2 regions of the Salinispora goodfellowii genome follow, and region 2 is predicted to be linked to the other one. Evidence: riboswitches for the same ligand, from Rfam matches in the RefSeq annotation. Region 2 holds a riboswitch; the other holds the start of a gene.

Region 1 (11,128 bases), on a different contig from region 2:
CACCACGAGCAGGTGACTGACCATCAACCCGAACAGGTCGGCGTGCAGTCTGGTCTCCTGGGGATAAGCGGTAGACAACCATTCGAATAGTCGTCTGTATTGGTGGAACGCGTCGAAGTGTCGTTCGCTGGGGGTGGCGGTGATTGCGCCGGGTCGGCCCAGACGGTAGTAGTAGCAGGCCCGATCGAGTACCGCGATCCGCTCCGCCGCGATAAGCAGCGGGTGGCTGAATGGGATGTCCTCGTACCAGCCGGGGAAAAAGAGTAGGCCCAGATCGTCGAGGAATGATCGGCGGATCACCTTGTTCCAGGCGGTGTGTTGGACCCGGAGCAGTTCCGGGCGCTCGTTCAGCCGGACGCAGCCGTTCACCTCCCGGAGAAGCGGGCTGCTGGCGTCGGGCTCTTTTCGGCCGTCGTGGTGTACGCGGAGATGGTCCAGTAGCAGCACGTCCGGTTGATCGGTGCGCAGTCGCGCCAACACCGCTGGCACCGAGCCGGGTGGCAGCCAGTCATCGCTGTCCACGAACCAGACGTATCGGCCGGTCGCTGCCTTCAGCCCGGCGTTCCGGGCCAGGCCGAGCCCCACGTTGTGCGGCAAGGTGACCGTACGCGTCGCCGGCCGGCGGTTGGCGTAGGCGTGCAGCAGCTCGCCGCACCGGTCGGGGGAGGCGTCATCAACCGCGACCACCTCTACATCGGTGGCGTCGACGTCGTTCAGCCCGCCAAGGATCGAGTCGAGGCAATTATATAGATATTCCTCAACGCGATATACGGGGACGATCACGCTCAGCAGTGGCTGTCGAGTATTGGTGACCACCCGGAGAGGTTAGCGGGAACGGGTGGGGGACTGTTGGTGTGCGGGATGAGAGTTTCTTGAACGGTTTTGGAGCACCAGGTTAAGAAATGTGTTTCGCGATTGACGCCCCGAAGGTGCGCTCGGAAGCGTCTCCCGCCGAGCGGGACCTATGGAGCTCACACCATAGGTCCCTACCGCCGTCGAGCAGCAACTCCGCATGGTCACCTGGTCCAGCTACCCCGGACTGCTCACCGGTGGAAAAGCTGGCGAATCCGGCTACTCATCGCGTCGCGAACCTGGGCGCGCAGGCTGCTGCTGCTGGTGGTGTGTCGCCGAGACGCCTTCTTCTTGGTCTCCGTGTGTCGGTCATGCAGCCACTGCAGGCGGGTCTGTAGCTCGTCGTTGGTGAGGGTGTGCAGCGGCTGGACCGCCGGCGGGAAGGAGACCTGGCTGACCCGTTGGTCGAAGCGGGCCGCGCTCTCCCCGTCAGCGAAGGTGTTGCCCAGGTCGTGTTTGGTCAGGAAGCGGATCATCGTCTCGAAGCGGGCCTTGTGCCCCTCATTCAGGGCGGTGTAATCGGCCTCTGCATAGAGGTCGGCGGCATCGACATCACTCGGCAGGCCATCCATGATCCGGTGCGGGATGTCGAAGTAGCGGGCCAGCTCCAGGGTGCGGGAGTCGTGCGCGAAGAGGTAGCCCGGGGTGCCGGCGAGAAGTGCGGCGATGGTCCCGTGGATCCGGGTGCCGAAGTTGAAGTCGAACCCGGAGAGGTAATCCATCCATGTGGACGGGTCCACGAACATTCGCACCTTGTCCTCGACGAACAAGGGGTGCGAGGTGTGGATGGGGATCGGGCTGACCTTGCCGCGGTTGTCCCGTGCGTCGCCGTAGAGAAGGGTGCCCAGGGTCTGCAGGTCCTGGGGAACGTAACGAAGGTTGGGGTACTTCTGGTGATGACCTGCCACCACCGACGCCATCGACTCCACGTACGGCGATATCGTCATGGCGACCCGATCCTGTGGGCCCAACGCCGCCTTGCTCTTCTCGATCCGCAGGCTGTCGCCGTGCAGGAACATCGACGGACAACCGATCTGTTCGACGGCCGAGAATCCGAGCGTGCGCAGGTAGTCCTCGGTCACCTCGCCGCGTACGCCGATGGTGTGCGAGCGGTCCAGCACCGCTCGGCAGAACGCCTTCACCGCGTCGTCGATCGGGCGCAGGTATTCTCGGTCGCCGTGGATGTCGGTCTGCACGCCGACGCCGAGTACCACTACCGGGATCGTCAGCTTCTCGATCACCTGGGTCAGCGCCCGCAGCCCGTTGACGTAGCTGCGCCGGAACGCGTTCGCCAGCGGCACCACGAAGACGTCTTGCGTCTCGTTGATCTTTTCGGGATCGTATGACTTGGGGCGGAACCTGGTCGTGATCTCGGCGTTGGAGGTGGCGAGAAGCTTGTACGCCGCATGGCTGAAGATCAGGTTGCCGCTGTTGTCGCCGAGGCGGTTCTGTTCGAACGTCTCCTCTGGGCTGAAGACGCGGAACGGATCTTTCAGGGCGCGCAGTAGGATCCGCTGGTGCACGCGGGTTCCGCCTTTCACTCGGTGCCATGTTGGCGTATCGCCCTCTTGGCTTGAGGTAGCCGCACGAGCGCAGAACAGAGATCGTATTGTACCGGCGGGAAGGGCTGGTGCCGTTCGGGTGCCCCGGCCTGCGCGGGCTGGCGACTGGCTGGGCTGCGGTGGAGGCCGCGCACACCCTCCAGGTAGTGGTGGATTGGACGTTCATCCCTGGCTCGCCCAGCCCTTGCCTTCTGGTGGCCGGGGTGGTGGCCAACCCTGGATTCGAGCGAAGCTGTGGGCGACGGCGCGGCTGCTCACAGCTTGCGCGTGAACCGATTTTTATGAGGTCACTCATAGTTCGGCCGAATCGGTCAAGCGCCTCAGGTTGACCGATTAACCCAGTCCTGCCTGTGGCAATATTCGGCGAGCCGTCCGGTTCTTTACCCCGGGTTCCGTGATGGTCTGCCGTCCCATTGATTCAGAGCGGGCAATGCTGTCCGAAATTCCGGTCATGATCGATGTTTAAGCAGGTCAGGGTGGGTTGGCAGGCGGGGTGTTGGCCAGTAGTGTCGGCGCGTCCAGTGCGGTATCCGATCGCAAAAGGCGACACCGCGCGGACCTGCTGATCGCCCAAAGGCGAGCCGGGAAGCATTGCACCCGGGGTGAATATGCATGTTCTGCGGTAGGGCGTGCTGCCCGCCCGAATCCGTCAGCTAACCCGGTCGGCGGTGTCGGAAGGAGTTTGGCTTTCGTACGTATGAACCGGAACTGACCCCTCGGGTGACCCGCCGTTCCACGGCGCGTGGTGCCCGCCCCCGTCCGGCCGGTCGCCGGACGCTGACCAACCACCCCAACGCGCGGCCCCGCGGGCGCGCTTCCTCGTGGCCACCCTGCCAGCGGATTCGTTCTGCGCGGCTCTCCTGACGCTGCCGTCAACGGCATGGTGCGCCCTCCAGTCCTGACAGCTTGTGGAGGACCCGTGATGCATCACCTCAAGCGACAGCTTCGCCGTTTCGTTTCTCAGCCGCCGTACCAGGTGGCCGCCGCGTCGGCGGCGGCCTTCGTGGTCGTCGCCGGTGCCGGTGCTCTGGCCGTCGACAGCGACGAGGCTCCTGCCCCGGCGCAGCCGACGACTGCCGCAACAGCTGAGGTGCGGGGTGAGGTTGCCGCCGTGCCCGACGAGGCCCGCGCCACCACACCCGCCAGCCCAGCGCCGTCGAGTCCATCGTTGTTTAGTGCCGCCGCCAGCGATGCCGCCCCGGACCCGGATCTGAACGCGGAGACGCCGACGTCCAAGGTGTTGGAGTACGACTACCAGGCCCAGATCAATTTCTACTACTGCGGCCCGGCGGCCGTTCGCAATGCCCTCAGCGCCAGCGGTGTCGAGCGGACGCAGGATGAACTCGCGGGCCCGTTGGGCACCGACCAGTTCGGCACCGACTCGGCCGAGGACACCACGCGGGTACTCAACGCTGAGGTGGCGGGCGAGCCCTACCAGACCCGGATGATTTCCGGCGGCTCAGCCACCCCGACGCAGATGGACCAGCTGCAGGCCGATGTCGTCAAGGCCATCACCGACGACCGGAGCGTGGTGGTGAACATCGCCGGCTCAGCCACCGACACCACCGGCGGATGGCACTCCTTCCCGGGCGGCCACTACGTCGCCGTGGTCGGGTACGACGACGATGGTCGCCTGGTGCAGATCGCCGATTCAGCGAACCCCGCGACCAGTTCGTACTGGATGACCACGATTGCGTTGGCGAACTGGGCTGCGACCCGCGGATATTCCGCCTGACCACCCCACCGACCTCGTCCGACGGGCACCGGACCCTTCCCAGGGACGGTGCCCGTCGGCGTGTCGGACCATCCGGGACGGCCGGCGTGCGTGGCGGGCGCGGGTGGGAGGGAAGTCAGGTGGTGGCAGCGGTGTCCGCTGCCCGCGGGGCCGGCACCACCACGGTGTCCTGCTCGTCGAGTTCCTGACGAGCGGCGGTGAGGAAGCGCTCGGCATACGAGTCGGCGGGAAAGTCGCCCAGGTAGCGCGTCCGGGTGGCCCACCGTGACTCGGCCAGCGGGTCTTGGCCGAGTAGCAGGTCCAGCACGGCGCCCGCGTCGGGGGTGTCCCGCCGCAGCACATACCCGGATGCGGCGAGGGGAAAGTCGATCGGGAACCGGTCACCCAGGTCCAGCATGTCGGTTACCGCGTACGGCTTGCCGGAGTAGAGGTAGTCGGAGACGACCCCGGACACGTCGGAGACCAATGCGTCCGAGCGGTTGACGCACTCGGCGAGGCTCAGCCGGCGACTGGCGGCACCGAACACGTGTTCCCTTCCGGTGCGGGCCCGGTCGGCGGAGAGTAGGCCGTGTAGCTGAGCGAGTTGCCGTGCGGAGGCCGGGTTCTGGGAGGTGTACGGGTGGGCCCGCAGGATTACCGTCACGCCCCGCTCCAGTAGGCCCCGGAGCAGCGTCTCCGCGATCGGAAGCGAGCAGTAGTCGGTGTCCGCGTGGTGACCGGTCCAGGTCGGCGTGTAGAGCACGGTCGGCGCGGCGGTGGTGACCGGTCCCCGGCGTACTTCGATCCCCGCGGCCTGGGGACGGCCGACCACGACGAATTTCTCGGCGGGGAGGTGGACGCCGGCGCGAGCATATCGGTCGATTGCTGCCTGGCCGGCCACGAAGATTCGGTCGAAGGTACCCGATGCCGGGTTGGCGCTGGGGGCCTTGTCGCTGTCGCCATGGTGTAGCTGCACGTGGGTGAGCCGGGTGAAACGGACGCAGTGGCTGTTCTTCGCGCCGTGGTTGACGTAGAACGCCACCTTCAGACTTGGCACCAGCACCTCATCCATGCCCTTGATCGTTGGGCAGAGGATGACCGGCGCCCGGGTTGCGGCGGCGACACTGGCCAGAAATTCGGGCTCCCGTACGAGCACCAGGAACGGCCGACCGATCTGCTCCAGGTGTGGTAGCCACATCTTGACCTGGTACTCGGAGCCGGGCGGGGCGGAGAAGTAGAGCAGAAACTCGGGCTGGTGCAGGCGTACCGCCCGCCCCACCCCGCTGCCCGCGGACGGCTGCCGGAACCGGCCCCGAGCCAGTCTCAACCCGACCACACCGCTTATCGCCACGACCAGCAGCACGGCGGGCAGGGTCACCCAGACGGGCAGGTCAAGGCCGGCGGCCACGGCGACCACGGCGAGTAGTCCGAGCAGCACGTCGTCGAGCCGGGTGCCGATCGCCGCGGTCCACGTGCGGACCGGGAGGTTGGCTGCCCGATTCTCGTGCGCGCTGGCATCCCGCAGTGGCCCGACCAGCAGCACCAGGCCGAGCAGGAGCGGTGCGGTCAGGGCGAGCGACGGACCGATCCGGTGGGCGTAGGCCACCAGGATCGTGGCGGTGATCAGGACCGTCTCGGCAGCGATATTCGCTTTCGGTCGTACCTGGCGCTCCACCGCGGCGGCGGTGAGGGCCGCCACGGCGATCGTGATACCCCAACCGGTTGCCCCGGTCAGCGTCACAACGAGGAATGCCAGCACCGCCAGCCCGGTGGTCAACACCCGGGCATGCAGCTTCCGGACCAGGTCCCCACGCATGTCGCCGGCTGCCTCCGTTCTTCGGTCAGCTGGCGCTGGAGCCGCTGAGAAGTGCTTCCCCGGCGGGCGGGGACGGCTGGGTCGGCACGGCTGTCACCGGCTCGTCGGGCGCCCGGCGCACGTCTACAACCTGGCCGGTGAGCTCCGAGATCAGTGCATCCAGGGATGCCTGAGCGACCGCCTCGGCAGAGAGCAGGGTGTGCTGGGGCTCCGCCCCGAATGCCTTGGTGCGCATCGGGGTCGCGGTGCGTTCCGGGTTGATGCAGTTGACCCGGACCCCGAAGTCGGCCCATTCGTCGGCGAGGGCCTGGGTCAGGTTGACCAGGGCGGCTTTCGTCGCGGAGTAGAGCGCGTACTGGGCCCGACCCCGGGTGTATGAACTGGAGGTGTAGAGCAGTAGCTGGCCCTTGGTGCTCTGGAGATAGGGCAGCGACTGGCGGGCGGCGATGACCGGACCGACGAGGTTGACCTGCAGGATCCGATCCACAATGTCGTCGTCCATTTCGGCCAGCGCACCCTTCTCCAGGATGCCGGCGGTGACCACCACGTAGTCGATTCGCCCGGTTGCCTCGAATGCGGTCTTGAGCGCGGCTTCGACGTCCTCGGCTCGCTGGACGTGGGTACCGGTGCCGGAGCGGCTGAACGGGAAGACCTGCGCGCCGTAACGCTGAGCCAGCTCCGCCAGTTCATGGCCGATGCCGTAGCTGCCGCCGAAGATCACCACCGTCCGGCCGGTCAGCGCCTCGCTGTAGCTGCGGTGGTCGTCCAGCTGGGGCGATCGGGCGGCGGAGAGCTGGAAGAGCTTGTCCGCCAGGTGCACGTCGACCGGGTGGGTGACCTTGATGTTCTCGTCCGAACCGTCGATCACCTTGATTGGGGTCCCGGGCAGGTAGCGCAGCACTACACCGCAGTCGTCGGTGGCGGCGAAATCGGGGTCACTCTCGGCCCGTCGGTACGCTTCCCGGATAGTGCTGGAGCGGAATGCCTGCGGGGTCTGGCCGCGGCGCAGGGTGGATCGGACCGGGATGTCGGTGATGCAGTCGTCCTCGTCAACCTGGATGATGGTGTCGGCCGAGGGGATCGCCACATCGACAGCGGCGTACGTCCAGAGCGCATTGACGCACTCCCGAACAATTCGGGCACTGACCAGCGGGCGGACTGCGTCGTGGAAGAGGAGGTTGACTTCGTCCCCGCCGACCGCGTCCAGTGCGATGCCAGTGGTGGCGTTGCGCGTGTCGCCGCCCTCGATGACCTTGCTGACCTTGCGGAAGTGGGCCTTGTCGACGATCTGCTGGGCCTCCGCGACATGGCCAGCGGCCATCAGCACGATGATTTCGTCGATCTCGGGGGCGGCCTCGAAGACGGCCAGGGTGTGCGCGATAATCGGCTTACCGGCGATCTTCAATAGTTGCTTCGGGATGCCCAGCCCGAGACGGGTCCCGGTGCCGCCCGCCAGTACCACCGCCACCGTCCGCGTGGGCCGCCACGGTGTCGCCGCAGCCGGCGCGTTCTGCGGGCTGGTGGTGTGGTCCTGGGTCATTGCCGATCCTCGCTCTCAACGATGTACCTTTGCGGGTCACCCGACACTATTTGCCGTTCGAGAAGTCTTCATAGGCGCGGAGCACCTCGTCGGTGGGGCCGTCCATCCGCAGCTCACCTGACTCTAGCCAGACCGTCCGTTCACAGGTGTCCCGGATGGAGGAGAGCTGGTGGCTGACCAGGAACACGGTGCCGGCGCTCTCCCGCAGCTCTCGGACCCGCTGCTCGCTGCGCTTGCGGAAACCCTTGTCGCCGGTGGCCAGCGCCTCGTCAATGAGCAGCACCTCGTGCTTCTTTGCGGCGGCGATAGAGAAGCGTAGCCGGGCCGCCATGCCAGCGGAGTAGGTACGCATCGGCAGTGAGGCGAAGTCGCCACGCCGGTTGATGCCCGAAAAGTCGATGATCTCCTGGGTGAGCCGAGCGACCTCGTCCGGTCGCATACCCATGGCCAGACAACCGAGGATGACGTTCCGCTCTCCGGAGAGGTCGTTGAGTAGCGCGGCGTTGACACCGAGCAGGGACGGCTGTCCCTGGGTGTAGATCGCGCCCCGGTCAACCGGGAGGAGTCCGGCGATCGCTCGCAGCAGGGTCGACTTCCCCGAGCCGTTGCTGCCGATCAGGCCGATGGCTTCACCCCGGTACGCGGTGAAGCTGACTCCCTTGACCGCGTGGACCTCCCGCACGTTGGGAGCGGAGGTGCGCTTGACCAGCCGGCGCAACGACGCCGCCGCGCCGCCGGCGGCGGCCCCCATGTGTACCCGGTAGGTGATGTGTGCCTCGTCGACGACTACCGTGGGGATGCGGGGTGTGTGTGGTAGCACGGGGGCTTTTTCGGACCCGCGGAAAGGCTCAACCACGACCGTACTCCTGCTCGCCGCGCCAGAAGTAGATGAAGCCGCCGACGCCGGCAACCACAGCCCAGCCGGCTGCGACCAGCCAGAGTTGCAGCAGCGAGTCGTTCAGCAGCGGAGCCTGCTCCAGCAGCGTGCACCGGGCCAGCTCGATATAGACCAGCAGCGGGTTGAATTGGACCAGGGTGGTGATCCAACCGGGTAGCCGCTCGAAGAGATTGACGTTGTAGAGCACGCCGGAGCTGTACATGAACGTGCGCAAAATAAATGGCATGACCTGTTTCAGGTCGCTGGCTTTCGCCCCCATCCGAGCAACCGTCATCACCATGCCGGCGTTGAAGATCGCCTGGAGTAGCAGGGCCGGCGGCAACAGCAGCCACTCCACCGTGAGTGGCTCGCCGGTTACCAGCACTATGGTGATCAACACGATCATTGAGGCCAGTAGCTGCTGGAACTGGGTGAGGGTTGCGGCCAGTGGCAGGCTTGCCCGGGGGAAGTGCAGAGCCCGGATCAACCCGAGGTTGCCGCTGATGGACTGGGTGCCGGCCATTATCGAAGTCTGGGTGAAGTTGAAGATAAAAAGGCCGGTGGCCAGATAAGCGATAAAGTTGGGGATCTCGTTTTGTGCCAAAACCACGCCGAAGACCAGGTAGTAGACCGCGACGTTGGTTAGTGGTGTCAGCACCTGCCAGACCTGGCCCAGCCTGGCGCTGCTGTAGGAGGCAAGGAGTTTTGCGCTGGCATACGCGGAAATGAAGTGCCGATAGGTCCAGAGCCGACGGCTGTATTCGCGTAGCGGCAGGCGCTTGCCGGCGACCTGCAGCCCGTGTCGAGCGGCCAGCTGCGCCTGGGTCAGGCCCGCGTCGGGGCCGGCCAGGGCGGTGTCGGCCATGAGCTGGGCACTCCGATCTTCCATGCCAGTGGGTGGGGGGTGAGCTGCCCGGGTGCGGTCCGGTCGCCGCGGCGGGCTCGCTGCTGCCTGGACAGTAGTCCACCGAACGTCAGGACGCAACGGTACCGTCGTTGCGGTAGGTTATCCCACGTGGGAGCCGAGATTGAGTCTCCGGCGACGGCCGGGAAGAGGCGCACGCCCGCCGGCGCGGCGGTGCTGCGGGGTGAAATCACCACGGCCATCCGTCGGGCCCTGTTGCAGGAGCTCGCGGCCGTGGGATTTGGCCGGCTCTCCATCGAGGCGGTCGCCCGTCGGGCCGGGGTAAGTAAGACGGCGGTCTACCGGCGTTGGAATTCCAAGCTGGCACTGGTGCTGGAGGCCGTGGTGGCGGCGGCCGGCAGCAAGCTGCCGGCGCTGGACACCGGGAGCCTGCGCGGCGACTTGAGCCTGCTGTTTCAGGTGGTGCAGCATGCCCTGCGTCATCCGCTTGCCGCGCAGATCATCCCCGACCTGGTCGCTGAGGCGGCACGCAACCCGGCGCTCGACCAGGCGCTGCAGGAGGTGCTGCGTAGTAAGCAGCAGGAGATCGGCGGCCGGCTGGTCGAACGGGCGGTGCACCGGGGTGAACTGCCGCTCGGGGTGGACCAGGACGTGGCGATCGACCTGATCGTGGGGCCGCTCTACTGGCGGCTCGCCATCGCCCGGTCGGCACCGACCGACGCCTACCTGGAGGCGTTGGTGGAAGTGGTGGCGACGGGGCTGGCCGCTGCTCCGGCCGTGCCCCGCCCGCGCCCCACCCCGACGACCTGACGAACAACACGGCCGACAATCCGGAAGTTGGCCACCAGGCCGCCGCCGCGCCGGACAGCCGGTGCGCGGAGCAGCGCCGGGAGCGCCGGGAGCGCCGCTCGCCGCTGGTGCGGAGTATGCGCTGTCCAGGGAGGGTGAATAGACGGTGTAGTGGGCGCTACCCGTGGTGTTCCCTGGCTCAGGGAGCCGCCTACACTAAAGGAGAACCGTAAATGCGGGATAACATCGGGCTTGGCCCGGTGCACCCCGCGGCGTCGAGGCCGAATCGGGCCGCTGCCCTGCGCCGGTGCCTCTGACCGGGGCGTGTCCCAGCAGTGGTACGGGTCACGCCGGCCATACCAGTTGTCGACCTTCTAGGGAGCGGACGCATTGTTCGGCAAGTTGATGGGGCCGGCGGGCGGTGCTGCCCGGGGTGCCGTGGTGGTGTTCTGCTACCTGGCGATGCTGCTGGCTGGCGCGCTCGGCCAACCCGCACTGTTTGTCGCGGCCGTGGTGCTGGCTTTGCTGGGCGAGTTCACCTTGACAAGGTTCTCGGCGGTGTCAAAGGCTCTGCTGGGGAAGGTCGGCCTGACCAGGTCATACCGGCAGCTCACCCGGGACGCCGCCAGTGTGCTGCTGGTCATCTCCGCGGTGCGCCCAGATGCGGTGCCGATAGCCTGGCTGATGGTGCTGGTGGTCTCGGTGTGGGTGATCGCGGTCCTCTCTCGCGCGTTGAACACCATGATCGATCGGCGCAACTCCGTCCCGGCCCTGGTCCGGAACATTGACCTCGCCTCGAATCGATCGGCGCCGCGCCCACCGTCCTGGGCTGCTGACGCTACTGGTGACCGGCTTGCCCTGAGTAACATTCTGCTGATCCCCGGGGCGGTTGCCGCCGCGGTCACCGGCCAGGTCGCCCCCGCACTCGTCACCGGGGGGATCGCGGTGTCGATCGCCGCGGTTGTCGGCTTGGTGGTGGCGGCGACCTGGCTGCGCGGCCGCGGCGCCGGCGAGCCAACCCTGCTGCCGAAAGTTCAGTTCTGGTTGGCTGATCACCAGCCAGAGGTGGCGCTGTACTTTGCTGGTCCAGCCAAGGATGTCTACCAGGCGAAC
Region 2 (11,128 bases):
TAGTGCAGGCCCAACCGCTCCACCAGGCCCTCGGCGTGGGCGACCATCGCCTCCAGCGCCGCGTCGGCCTGCTCCGGCAGGACGAACTGGAAGACCTCCACCTTGTTGAACTGGTGGCCGCGCACGGTGCCGCGCTCGTCCGAGTGCGACCCGGCCGCCTCCCGGCGGTAGCACGGGGTGTACGCGAACACCTTCAGCGGCAGCTTCGTGGCGTCCAGGATCTCGTTCTGGTACGCCCCGAGGATCGCCGTCTCGGCGGTCGGCAGCAGGAACTGACCACGGGGGGCGGACTGCCGGCCCAGGTGGTAGACGTCGTCGTAGAACTTGGGGAACTGCCCGGCGGCGAAGCCGGCAGTCTCCAGCAGCAGGTGCGGCGGGAGCAGGAACTCGTAGCCGGCCGCGATGTTCTGGTCGATCAGCCAGTTGACCAGCGCCCACTCCAGCCGGGCGCCCAGCCCGGTGTACATCCAGAAACCGGAGCCGCCGAGCTTCACGCCCCGCTCGTGGTCGACCAGGCCCAACCGTCGGCTCAGCTCGACGTGGTCGCGCACCTTCTCGATCGCCGGTGGCTCGCCGAAGGTCTTCACCACCCGGTTGGCCTCCTTGCCGCCGGGCACCACGTCCTCGGCGGGCAGGTTCGGCAGCTCGCTCATGCGCACCCGGAGCTGGTCCTGCACCTGGCCCAGCTCGGTCTCCAACTCGGCGAGCTGCCGGCGACCGGCGTCGGCCACCGTCGGCTCCGGCTCGCGGCCGGCCCGCTTGGCCTCCGCGTACGCCCGGGCTTCCGCCTTGCGGCGTTGCCGCTCGCCGTCGATCTCGGAGATCAGACTGCGCCGCTGCTGGTCAAGCTGCGACAGCTCGTCCAGCGCCTGGCTCACCTCCGCCGGGTCCAGTCGCTTGGCCAGCGCGGACGCCACCGCGTCGCGGTCTTTCCGGATCAACTCCATGTCGAGCATGCTGCTCCGTACGCCTCCGTCCGGATATCAGGTGGACCATCAGATGCTACCGTCGCGGGCCCACCGCCCCCGGCCTGCCCTCAGCGTCGGCTCCGGCTACCGCACGCGGAAGGTGATGTCGGCGCGTTGGAGCCGCTCCAGCAGGGCATCGCCCATGGCGGTGACCGGGGTGACCTGGCCGGTGGTCGCGGGCAGGTCGTCCAGGGCGAGGCAGAGCGCCGACTCGGCGAGCATCTTCGCCGTCTCGTCGTAGCCGGGGTCACCACCGGCCACCTCGGTGCGTACCTGCTGCCCGCCGCTCTCGGCGAGGAACCGCAGCTGGAACCAGGAGCGGGCCCGCCGTTCGGGGCTCGGGCCCTGCCCGGGGCGCAGCCGACCGAACAGCCAGCGCCGGGTCGGCGGCAGCTTCACCAGCACCGTCACGGCGGCGATCCCGGCCGCCCCAGCGAGCAGGGTGGGGAGCCGCCGTACCGCCGCGAAGTGCCGGTAGCGGAAGTCCGGCCCGTACTCCGGGCGGGCGGCTGCCGAGCGGCGGACCACCTGGGGGTCGATCGTCGGTAGCGGCACAACCCACGTGCCGAGTTCGGGGGAGCGGGCGATCCGGCCGGACACCGCCCGGACCCGTCGGCCCTCCGGTCGCGGCTCGACCGCCCGCCGGGCCGCGGCGGCCCGGCTCGTCTCGCCGGTCCGGGAGAACGCGGTCAGGGCCGAGTGGTACGTGCCGCCGGAGAAGCGGCCCCCAGCCCGGACGAAACCGTCGATGCTGATCGGCGCGCCCGTCGGGAGCTGCTTGAGTGTGAACCAGACACCCAGGTCGTACGGGATCGAGTCGAAACCGCAGGTGTGCACCAGCCGGGCGCCGGTGCGGACCGCTGTCTCGTGGTGTCGTACGTACATCAGGTCGACGAACTCCGGTTCGCCGGTGATGTCGAGATAGTCGGTGCCCGCCGCGGCGCAGGCGGCCACCAACGGCTCGCCGTGGTGGATGTACGGGCCCACGGTGGAGGCGACCACCCGGGCGCGCTCGGCCACCGTCCGCAGCGACGCGGGGTCGGTGACATCGGCGGTGAGCAACGGCAGCTCGGCCAGGGTTGAATCGATGGCGGCGAGTCGACTCCGGACGGCTGTGAGCTTGTCCGGGTTCCGCCCGGCCAGCGCCCAGCGCAGCCCGGGCGGCGCGTGCTGGGCCAGGTATTCGGCGGTCAGGCTCCCGGTGAAGCCGGTGGCGCCGAACAGGACGAGGTCGTACGTCCGCTCCGGAGGCATCTGCCGAGTCTGCCACCTGAGACGGCTATCCGGCAGGGGGCAGATCCGGGCTGAAGACGGCCCGAACGCAGCCGTCCCGTCGGTCCCGGAACAGCGCGTACCCGCGCGCCCCCTCCTCCAGCGGCAGTCGGTGGGTGGCCAGGTACTCGGTCCGTAACTCGTCGCGGGCCATCCGCTCCAGCAGCGTCGGCACCTGCCCCGCCCCGTGTTGCCGCGCACCCCGCACCCGCAACCCCTTGGCGCCGACCGCGTCCAGCGGAAAGGCGTCCACCTGCCCGGTGAACTCGCCGAGCACGACCACGGTGCCGCCCTTTCGGCAGGAGTGCACCGCCTCGCGGACCGCCGGGGGGCGCTCCGCCGCGTCGGTGAACCGCTCGGCCAGGGAACGCGGCCGTCCGTCCCAGGCTGGTCCGACCGCCTCCACACAGATGTCCGGCCCCCGCCCGCCGGTTCGTTCGCGCAGCTCGGCGGGGATGTCCGCGTGCCGTGGGTCGACCGTCTCCGCGTCGGTGTGCCGTCGTGCCATCCGCAGCCGGTCCTCCTGCGGATCCAGGATTATCACCCGGTCGGCGCCGAGCAGGCTGGCCGCGTGGGCGGTGAGTTGACCGACCGCCCCGGCACCCCAGACCGCCACCACGGCTCCCGGGTGGACCCCGCCCAGCTCGGCGGCGAGCCAACCGGCGGGGGCGGCGTCCGCGGCGAAGAGTGCCCGTTCGTCGCTGACCGCGTCTGGGACGCCGTACGCACCGACATCGGCGTACGGGACGCGGACGTACTCGGCGTGCCCGCCGGCGAACCCGCCCGCAGCGGTGGGTCGCCCGAAGGCGCCGGGCACGGCTTGGCCGTACGCCAGCTCGCTCGCCTCCGGCACCAGGCTTCCGTTGTCGCAGCACCACGGTGCGCCGGAGCGGCACTGCCAGCAGGAGCCGCAGGCCACGGTGGAGCTGGCCACCACCCGGTCGCCGACCCGGTGCCGGTGTACCTGTGGTCCCACCGCGACGACCTCGCCCAGGAACTCGTGCCCGAGCACATCCCCGTCGGCCAGGTACGGTGCCCGACCGGCCAGGAGGGGCAGGTCCCCGCCGCAGGTGGCGCTCAGGCGTACCCGCACGATGGCGTCGTGGCCGTTGCGCAGTTCCGGATCGGGTACCTGCCGGACCGCGACCCGGCCGGCGCCCATCCAGCACAGCGCCCTCATCCGGCCAGCCCCCGGTCGATCGGCGAGCGGTCGGCGCGGAGCACCTCCCCGGTCTCGGCGAGCTGCTTGGCCTGTCGCAACGCGGTCCGCACCACCCGGTCGGGGTCGTTGCCGGCCACGTGCGCGGCGAGGCCCGGAAGGGTCGCACCAGGACGGATCCGCGCCGCCAGCTCGGTGCCCCGGCCCGCTGGCGCGGGCCAGACGTCCACCTGGATGGCGCGGCCGAGTCGACGCAGCGGCTCCGGCCGTCGCCCGCCGGGCAGTACCTCGTTGGGCGGCCGGTTGACCGTCACCACCTCCCAACCACCGCCGCCCGGCGGGGCATCGGGACGCGGGTCGGCCGGGTGAAACCGCCGTCGGGCACCGGCGAGCCTCGCCAGCATCCCGGCAGCGGTCCCGGCCCGTCTGGTGCGGTGTCTCACCCCGTGCCTCCCGTCGGGTCGGTCCGTTTGCCCGGGTTTCCGGCTTCCCGCCGGACGCCACTCTTCCCAGCGTCGGCTCAGCCTGGGTGAACCGGGTTCCCCCGGAAGGGGTGAACCGGCACCGGCCGGGTAACCGCGGACCTGGGGAGAACGTGTCCGATGGGGGTGGGCCGATGCCGGCGGAGCGACGGCAGACCACGGGGGCCGGTGCGCCGCTACTGGCCTCCCGACTGACCCCGGGTCCACTACCCGGACCGGTGGTCCTGCGGCCCCGGCTGCTACGGCAGCTTGACGAGGGCACCGCCGGACCGGTGACGCTTGTCGCCGCGCCGGCGGGCTGGGGCAAGACGACGTTGCTCACCTCCTGGTATCAGGCCGCCACCGGCGGCGACCCGGTGCGGGGCGGTCCGGTGACCGGCGCCGCCACCGGGGATCGTGTCGGGTCGCCGACGGAGGTCGGGGCGCGTGCGCCGGGCCCGTCGGAATCGGGGTCCGGCCGGTCCCGGCCGGACCTGGGCTGGGTCTCGGTGGAGGCCGGTGACGACGGCGAACGCCTCTGGTCGTACCTGGCGGCGGCGCTGCGGCCCGACCCGCCGCGGTCGACGGCGTTGGCCGGTCCGCCGCGACTGGACCAGCTGGAGGTGCTGGCCGCGGCACTTGCTGCCCGGGAACGGCCGGTGCTGCTGGTCCTGGACGATCTGCACCGGATCACCGACCCGGCGGCGGTCGCCGGATTGGAGTTCCTGCTCCGCCACTGTGAGCAGCGGCTGCGTCTGGTGGCCGGGGCTCGTGCCGGGGTGCCGTTGGCGGTCCACCGGTGGCGGCTGGCCGGCGAGCTGAGCGAGCTCGGTCCAGACGACCTGGCCTTCACCGGCGACGAGGTCGCCGACCTACTGACCGCACATGGGACGGCCCTTCCGGCGGAGGGGGTCCGGCGGCTGCGCGAGCGCACCGGTGGGTGGCCGGCGGTGCTCCGGTTCGCCGCGCTCGCCTTGCCCGGGCAGCCGGACCCGGCCCGGTGGGTGGGGCGGCTCGGCAGTGACCAGCCGGACATCGCCGGCTACCTGCGGGAGGAGGTCCTTGGCGGGCTGGATCCGGACGACCGGGAGCTGCTGCGAAGCACGGCGGTGGCGGACGCCGCCTGCGCCGGCCTCGCCGACGCGGTGACCGGCCGCCCGGACAACGCCGCGAGGCTGGCCGGGCTGGCCGGCGTCGGCGGCGTACTGCGGCACGACGACGGCCGACCCCCCTGGTACCGCTGTCATCCGCTCCTGGCCGATCTGCTCCGCGACGAGCTGGCCCGGTGGCCCGCCGTTGAGGCGCGGGAGCTGCACCGGCGGGCCGCTGGCTGGTATGCCGACAACGGGCGGCCCGCCGACGGCCTACGGCACGCGCTCCAGGGCGGCGACTGGTCCGGGGCCACCGAGCTGTTCCGCACGACCTGGCCGGAGCTGGCGCCGTACGACCGGGAGTGTTCGCCCGCGCCACCACCACCACCTGCCGAGACCCTGGCGCGGGACCCGGAGCTGGCCGTGGCATGCGCGGCGGAACGGGCGTACGCGGGGGACCTGCCGGCCGCCGAGGGGTATCTGCGGTCCGCCGGGGTGGTGAGTGAACTGCCGGCGCCCCGCCGGGAACGCTTTGCCCGGTTGGTCGCCGCGGTGGAGCTCGCGGTGGTCCGCTGGTCCGACGACATTCCGGCGGTACGCGCCGCCGCCGCCCGGTTACTCGCCACCCATTCGGCGACCGGGGCATCCGGGGGGCAGGACCGTATGCCGGCCACCGCCGAACCGCGCGAGAGCACCGTCGAGGACGCCGACGGGTGGGCGGTGGCGGGCACCGCGCTCGGCCTGGTCGAGGTCGCGGTCGGTGAGTTGGCCAACGCGGAGCGACAACTGGCGGCGGCGTCCCGGGCCGCCCGGGCCGCCGGATGGGTACGAACCGAGCTGGCCGGTGCCAGCCGGGTAGCGCTGTTGCGCGCGGTCCGCGGTGACCTGCGGCAGGCGGAGACCGGGGCCCATTCCGCGCTCGCCCTTCCGCCCGGCCAGGGGTGGTCCTGCCGGACCGACCGCGGGTACGCGTACCTGGCGCTGGCGGTGGTGGCGCTGCTGCGGGACCAGCCCGAGGAGGCGGCGGCGAACCTGGCGTTGGCGGAGCCGGCGACCGGGGAGCCCGCCGCCGGGGCGGTGGTGGCGTGGTGCTGGTCCCACCTGTTGCGGGACTCCGGTGACCGCACAGGTGGGTACCGGCTGCTCGTCTCGGCCCGGGAGCGGCTGGGTGGTCCGCGGGAGCAGTTGGGCGGTCCGCGGGGGGAGCTGGAGCGGTGGCTGCGGGCGGCCGAGGCCGACCTGCATGTGGCTCGGGGTGACCTGGACGTCGCCCGCGAGCTGCTGGTTGGGGCGGGCCCCGAACTCGCGGTGGGCCTCGCTCGGGTGGAGCTCCGGGCCGGTGATGTCCGGACGGCCGAGGCGGTCCTGCCCGACTGGCAGGCGCCCGAGGCGGCGGACTGGCCGCTACCGGTGCGGGTGGAGGCCGCGGTGCTGCACGTGGTGCTGGCCGAGCAGGTGGGCGATGGCCGACGGGCGCACCGGACCCTGGAGGCCGCCCTCGACCTGGCCGGAGCGGAGGGGGTCCGGCGGCCGTTCACCCGCGCCGATCCGGAGATCCGCGACCTGCTGGCAGCGCATCTGGATACCGGAACGGCGCATTGGTCGGTGGTGAGCGACCTGGTCCGCGGGGCGGAGGATCCGGACGAACGGGCCGGGCCGGCCAGGGCCGCGCTGGCCGAGCCACTGACCGAGCGTGAAGTGACCATCCTCCGCTACCTGCAGAGCATCCTTTCCAACGTGGAGATCGCGGCCGAGCTGTCGTTGTCGATCAACACGGTCAAAACCCATGTCCGCAACATCTATCGCAAGCTCGACGCCACCCGCCGCCGGGAGGCCGTCCGTCGGGCCCGGGAACTGCGGCTGATCTGATCTGAACGGCGGCGGCGACCAACACCGCCACGGCGCCGGTCATCCCCGGTCGGCGCCGTCGACCGCCGCCAGCAGGTCGGCGAGGTCGTATCCACCGTTGTGTCGGGCACCGTTGACGAACAGGGTCGGGGTGGCCTGCACGCCGCTGCGGATGCCGCCGACGAAGTCGCGCCGGACTCGGTCGCCGTGGGCCTGCTGATCGGTTTCGGCGTCGATTTCGGCGGCGGAGAGGCCGAGTTGTCCGACGCCGAGCGAGAGATGCACCGGGTCGAGCTGGTCCTGGTGTTCGTACAACCAGTCGTGCATCTCCCAGAACCGGCCTCGGACGCCGGCCGCCTCGGTGGCATGGGCGGCGTTGTCCGCGTACGGGTGCACGTTGGAGATCGGGAAGTGTCGGTAGACCAGCCGGACCGTGTCGGCCCGTTGCCGGAGCAGTTCGGCGAGGTTGGCGTAGGCCACCCCGCAGAACTGGCACTGGAAGTCCGCGTACTCGACGAGGGTCACCGGCGCGTCCACCGGTCCCCGGATATGGTCGCTCTCCGTCACCGGGGTTCGGAGGAGTGGGGTGACCTGGTGTGGGGTCGTCATCACCGCACCACCAAACGGTTGCCGCATGCCGACTGGGCCGGCACGTTCGGATCGGTCATGCCTACCACTGTCGCCGGCAGCGGGGTGAGGAGGGCTCACCCGGCCCGGATGGTTCCCGACCCCGGGCGCCGACGCGACGAGGCGGTTGTGGGGCCGGGGTGCCGGCTGAGCGCGTGCTGGGCGACCACGCCGGGTGGCCTGGGGTCTCCGCCTTTCGTCGCATCGGGCCGCTACATTGGGCCGTGACTGTTTCGGGTCTCGGGTACTTTGGCCCTTGACTGTTTGGGTGGAGAACTGTTCAGGTGGATAGCTGTTCAGGTGGAGAACTGTTCGGATGAGGGCTGTTCGCGTTGGGGGTTGTTCCCGTAAAGACAGTCCCGTAACCGAAGGGTGAAATATTCGGATAAGGCTGACCTGGCATTCGAACCACAAGAACTACTCATCCCAGGGGGTGGCGACCGAGTGTGTGGGAGGAATACTCTCGGTCGCGGCCTGCGTACTGATGAGGCGCCTGTTGACGGGCGAGTGGAGGTGCTCGCGTGAGCCTGTCGATCGTAAAGTCGGTCCTACCCGGGAGCGTCGTGGAGATCTCACCACGCGGTGAGATTGATGTCGATACCGCATACGAGGTGCGTGAGGCGGTCGCTGAGGCCCTGGCCAAGAGCCATCCTCGCCGCATCGAGTTGAACATGCGGTTGGTGACCTTCATCGACTCTGTCGGCATCAGCGCGATGGTTGCCGGCTTCCAGACCGCCGAGGTGAGCGGTGTGCGGCTGGTGGTGACCGAGCCGAGCCGATTCGTACACCGGCAGCTCTGGGTCGCTGGCCTACTCGGCCTCTTCGGCGCCCCCGAGCCCTACTTTGCTCAGGCGACGGCCCCGGAGGTCCTGCCGGGGGGCTGACCAGCTCGTGCTCCGGCGGTGCGCGGGCCGGGAGCTGTTCGTCCGCGGACGGCTCCCGGCCCACGCACCCGGGTTAGTAGACCGACAGGTGCACGTGGTTTGTGTGGTCGCTGGAGGGATCGCCGGCGGCCCCGCTGTACGACTTCCACCCACTGCTGGGCAGCCAGATCTGCCGATACCAGATCACGTACAGCACCGCGAGTTGGTCGGCGTTGCCCACCAGGAACGCCGCCAGGTTGTTGCCGTATGTTCGGTCGTCGCCGGTGGCATCTCCGCCGAAGCCGTCCTGCTGAGCGGCGAAGTCGCAGGCCCGGCCCTTTGGGTGCTCGCCGGAGCTGCCGGGGCGATAGCAGGACACATAGCGGGTGAAGCCGGCCGCCTTGGCCTCGTTCAGCGCATGCAGCGTTCGCGGGGTAATGCAACCATCCGCCGGCGTGGGGTCATTGACGCTGCAGGTTTCGGCCGGCCAGGAGCCGTCCGGGTTGCGCGGGGCCGGGGCTGCCTGGGTCGAGTTCTGGGTGGTGTTGGTGGCGGCGGCTGCGGCGCTGGCCTGCTCGTTGGCGACCGCCAGCGCCTGCTCCGCCTGCTGCTTGCGCTTGGCCATCAGGGCCTCTTGCTTGCGCTGTTCGATGATCTCCGCTTCGCCCGCGCGGGTGTCCTGCGCGATCTGTTCCTGGGTCTGCTGCAACTCGTGTAGAGCACGGTTCTCGTTGGCGGCCATCGCCTCCAGCGTCGCGACGCGGTCCAGGAAGTTCGCCGTTGAGGTGTTGTCAAGCAGCACCGACGCCGTGCGCAGTGGACCGGTCCGATATGCCTGGTCGGCGATCTGCTCAACCAGCTCGGTGCGCTCGGCCTGCTCGGTCTTGGCGGTCTTGAGCTTGGCGGTGAGCTGCTGCTGCCGCTGCACCGACTCGGTCAGGGCCTGTTTGGCGTCCAGGTACCCCTTGCTGGCTGCCTCGAGCTCGGCACGGAGGGCAGGGGTCCCGCCCTCCGGATCGTCGTTCACCGCGATCTGTCGAGCAGGGGGAGCGGCTGCTGCAGGGCCGACCGGGGCAAGGCCGACGCTGAGGGTGAACGCCACGACGATCAGTGCCGCCACCCGGGCGGCGCGGCGTCGTACGGGTGCCACTGCTGGCATATGCAGATGTCCTTCCGTCGACCACCGACCGGGTTAGCTGACGGGTTCGGGACGGAAGATCCCTACCGCTGACGCGGATGCACCCCAGGTACCTGGTTCCCCGGCTCACCCTGGCGGGTGATTAGGCGGCGGCCCCGCCGGCACCGGTGGGTGCCGCCTGGCGAGGCCGGCCCAGAGCCTAACCGGTGCTCCTGAGCCGGGCGTACTCGGCAGTTGGTCAGGGACTACTACCACCCGACGGAACCGCAGTCCCCACTGGTTGGCGCCGGCTCGACCTGTATTGTCGCGTGCTCGATTCGGAAGTCCTCCTTCAGCGCGGACCGGGCGGCTTCGAGGACCGTGCCAAGGTCGGCGGCGGGGGCGATGGTGAGGTGCGCGGAGACTACCTCCATCCCGGAGGTGAGGGTCCAGATGTGCAGGTCGTGCACGTCGCTCACCCCGGATACGGCGACCAGTCGGTCGTGCACCGCGGTGACTTTCAGGTGTTCCGGCGCGGCCTGCACCAGGATGCGTAGGGCCGCCCGGCCGAGCCGCCAGGTCCGCGGCAGGATGAACAGCCCGATCGCCACCGCGACGAGCGGGTCGGCCCACCACCAGCCGGTGCCGGCGATGACCAGTGCCGCCGCGATCACGCCGAGGCTGCCGAGCAGGTCGCCCAGCACCTCGAGGTAGGCACCCTGGATGTTGATGCTCTCCTGTGCCCCCGGGCGTAGCAGCGCGAAGGCGACGATGTTGGCGAGCAGACCCAGGATGGCCACAACCAGCATGGGCCCGGTGCTCACCTCGGGCGGATCACCGAACCGGCGGACGGCCTCCACCAGCACATAGATCGAGACGGCGGAGAGGAGTACGGCGTTGGCGAGGGCGGCCAGCACCTCCAGCCGGTAGAGCCCAAAGGTTCGCTGCGGGTCACTGGTGCGGCGCCGGGTGGCGGTCAGCGCGGCGAGGGCCATGCCGATGCCGAGGACATCGGTGAACATGTGCCCGGCGTCGCTGAGCAGGGCCAGAGATCCGGTGCGGACGGCGGTCACCGCTTCCGTCACCATCAGGGCGGCGAGCAGGGCGAAGGCGGCCCAGAGGCGCCCCCGGTGCCGTTGCCCCGCGTTGGCCACCGCCCCGTGGTGGTCATGTGCTGAACCCACTCGGACACCTTCCGTCGGCTGTCCGGTCCTGCGCCCAACCTATGTTCACATTGCCATGTGTATAGCTATCTGCGGGAAATCGCCCTGAGCCGTGCCGCGAAACCGCGACCAGCGGTGACACCCCGGCGCCCCCCCACCCCGGAAGGTGACACCCCGGGCGGCGCGAACCGGTCGGGCCCCGCTCAACCGGACAGGTCAACCGTGGTGAGCCGTTGGGTGGCGCGGGACAACGCGACGTACAACGTCCGTACGCCCGACCCCGGCTCCGCCCGGATCTCGCCCGGGGCGACCAGGACGACGCCGTCGTACTCCATGCCCTTGGCCTCCAGGCTCGTCACCACCTGCAACCGGGGTGCGTCGATTCCGTCCAGCCAAGCGGCGACCTCGGCCCGGCGCGGCACCGGCGTGACCACGCCGACCGTGCCGGGGACCTCGGCGAGCAGGGTGTTGACCACCGCCAGCACGGTGGTCTCCAACTCAGCCGGCGGCACGCTCAGCCGCACCGGGTCAACCCCGGTGGAGCGGACGGCGGTCGGCA

Evidence for each region. A riboswitch is a leader RNA that binds a small molecule or an ion and turns the genes downstream of it on or off. The one in region 2 is predicted to bind cyclic di-AMP.
Region 1: another riboswitch for cyclic di-AMP. It lies ahead of T398_RS01220 (C39 family peptidase); the one in region 2 lies ahead of T398_RS20270 (coiled-coil domain-containing protein).

Annotation. Positions count from the first base shown of each region.
Region 1 is NZ_JCANTD010000001.1:248,360-259,487, reverse strand. Features, by position in the region: gene T398_RS01230 (glycosyltransferase family 2 protein) at 1-816, opposite strand, end outside; gene T398_RS01225 (polysaccharide pyruvyl transferase family protein) at 1,044-2,375, opposite strand; cyclic di-AMP (ydaO/yuaA leader) riboswitch at 2,972-3,097, shown strand; gene T398_RS01220 (C39 family peptidase) at 3,337-4,149, shown strand; gene T398_RS01215 (CDP-glycerol glycerophosphotransferase family protein) at 4,265-5,944, opposite strand; gene T398_RS01210 (D-ribitol-5-phosphate cytidylyltransferase) at 5,970-7,484, opposite strand; gene T398_RS01205 (ABC transporter ATP-binding protein) at 7,531-8,340, opposite strand; gene T398_RS01200 (ABC transporter permease) at 8,333-9,226, opposite strand; gene T398_RS01195 (TetR/AcrR family transcriptional regulator) at 9,440-10,036, shown strand; gene T398_RS01190 (CDP-glycerol glycerophosphotransferase family protein) at 10,406-11,128, shown strand, end outside.
Region 2 is NZ_JCANTD010000025.1:43,142-54,269, reverse strand. Features, by position in the region: gene serS (serine--tRNA ligase) at 1-956, opposite strand, end outside; gene T398_RS20300 (saccharopine dehydrogenase family protein) at 1,053-2,222, opposite strand; gene T398_RS20295 (alcohol dehydrogenase catalytic domain-containing protein) at 2,248-3,420, opposite strand; gene T398_RS20290 (hypothetical protein) at 3,417-3,803, opposite strand; gene T398_RS20285 (winged helix-turn-helix domain-containing protein) at 4,016-6,820, shown strand; gene T398_RS20280 (DsbA family protein) at 6,860-7,408, opposite strand; gene T398_RS20275 (STAS domain-containing protein) at 7,948-8,310, shown strand; gene T398_RS20270 (coiled-coil domain-containing protein) at 8,384-9,439, opposite strand; cyclic di-AMP (ydaO/yuaA leader) riboswitch at 9,455-9,586, opposite strand; gene T398_RS20265 (cation diffusion facilitator family transporter) at 9,676-10,590, opposite strand; gene T398_RS20260 (HelD family protein) at 10,773-11,128, opposite strand, start outside.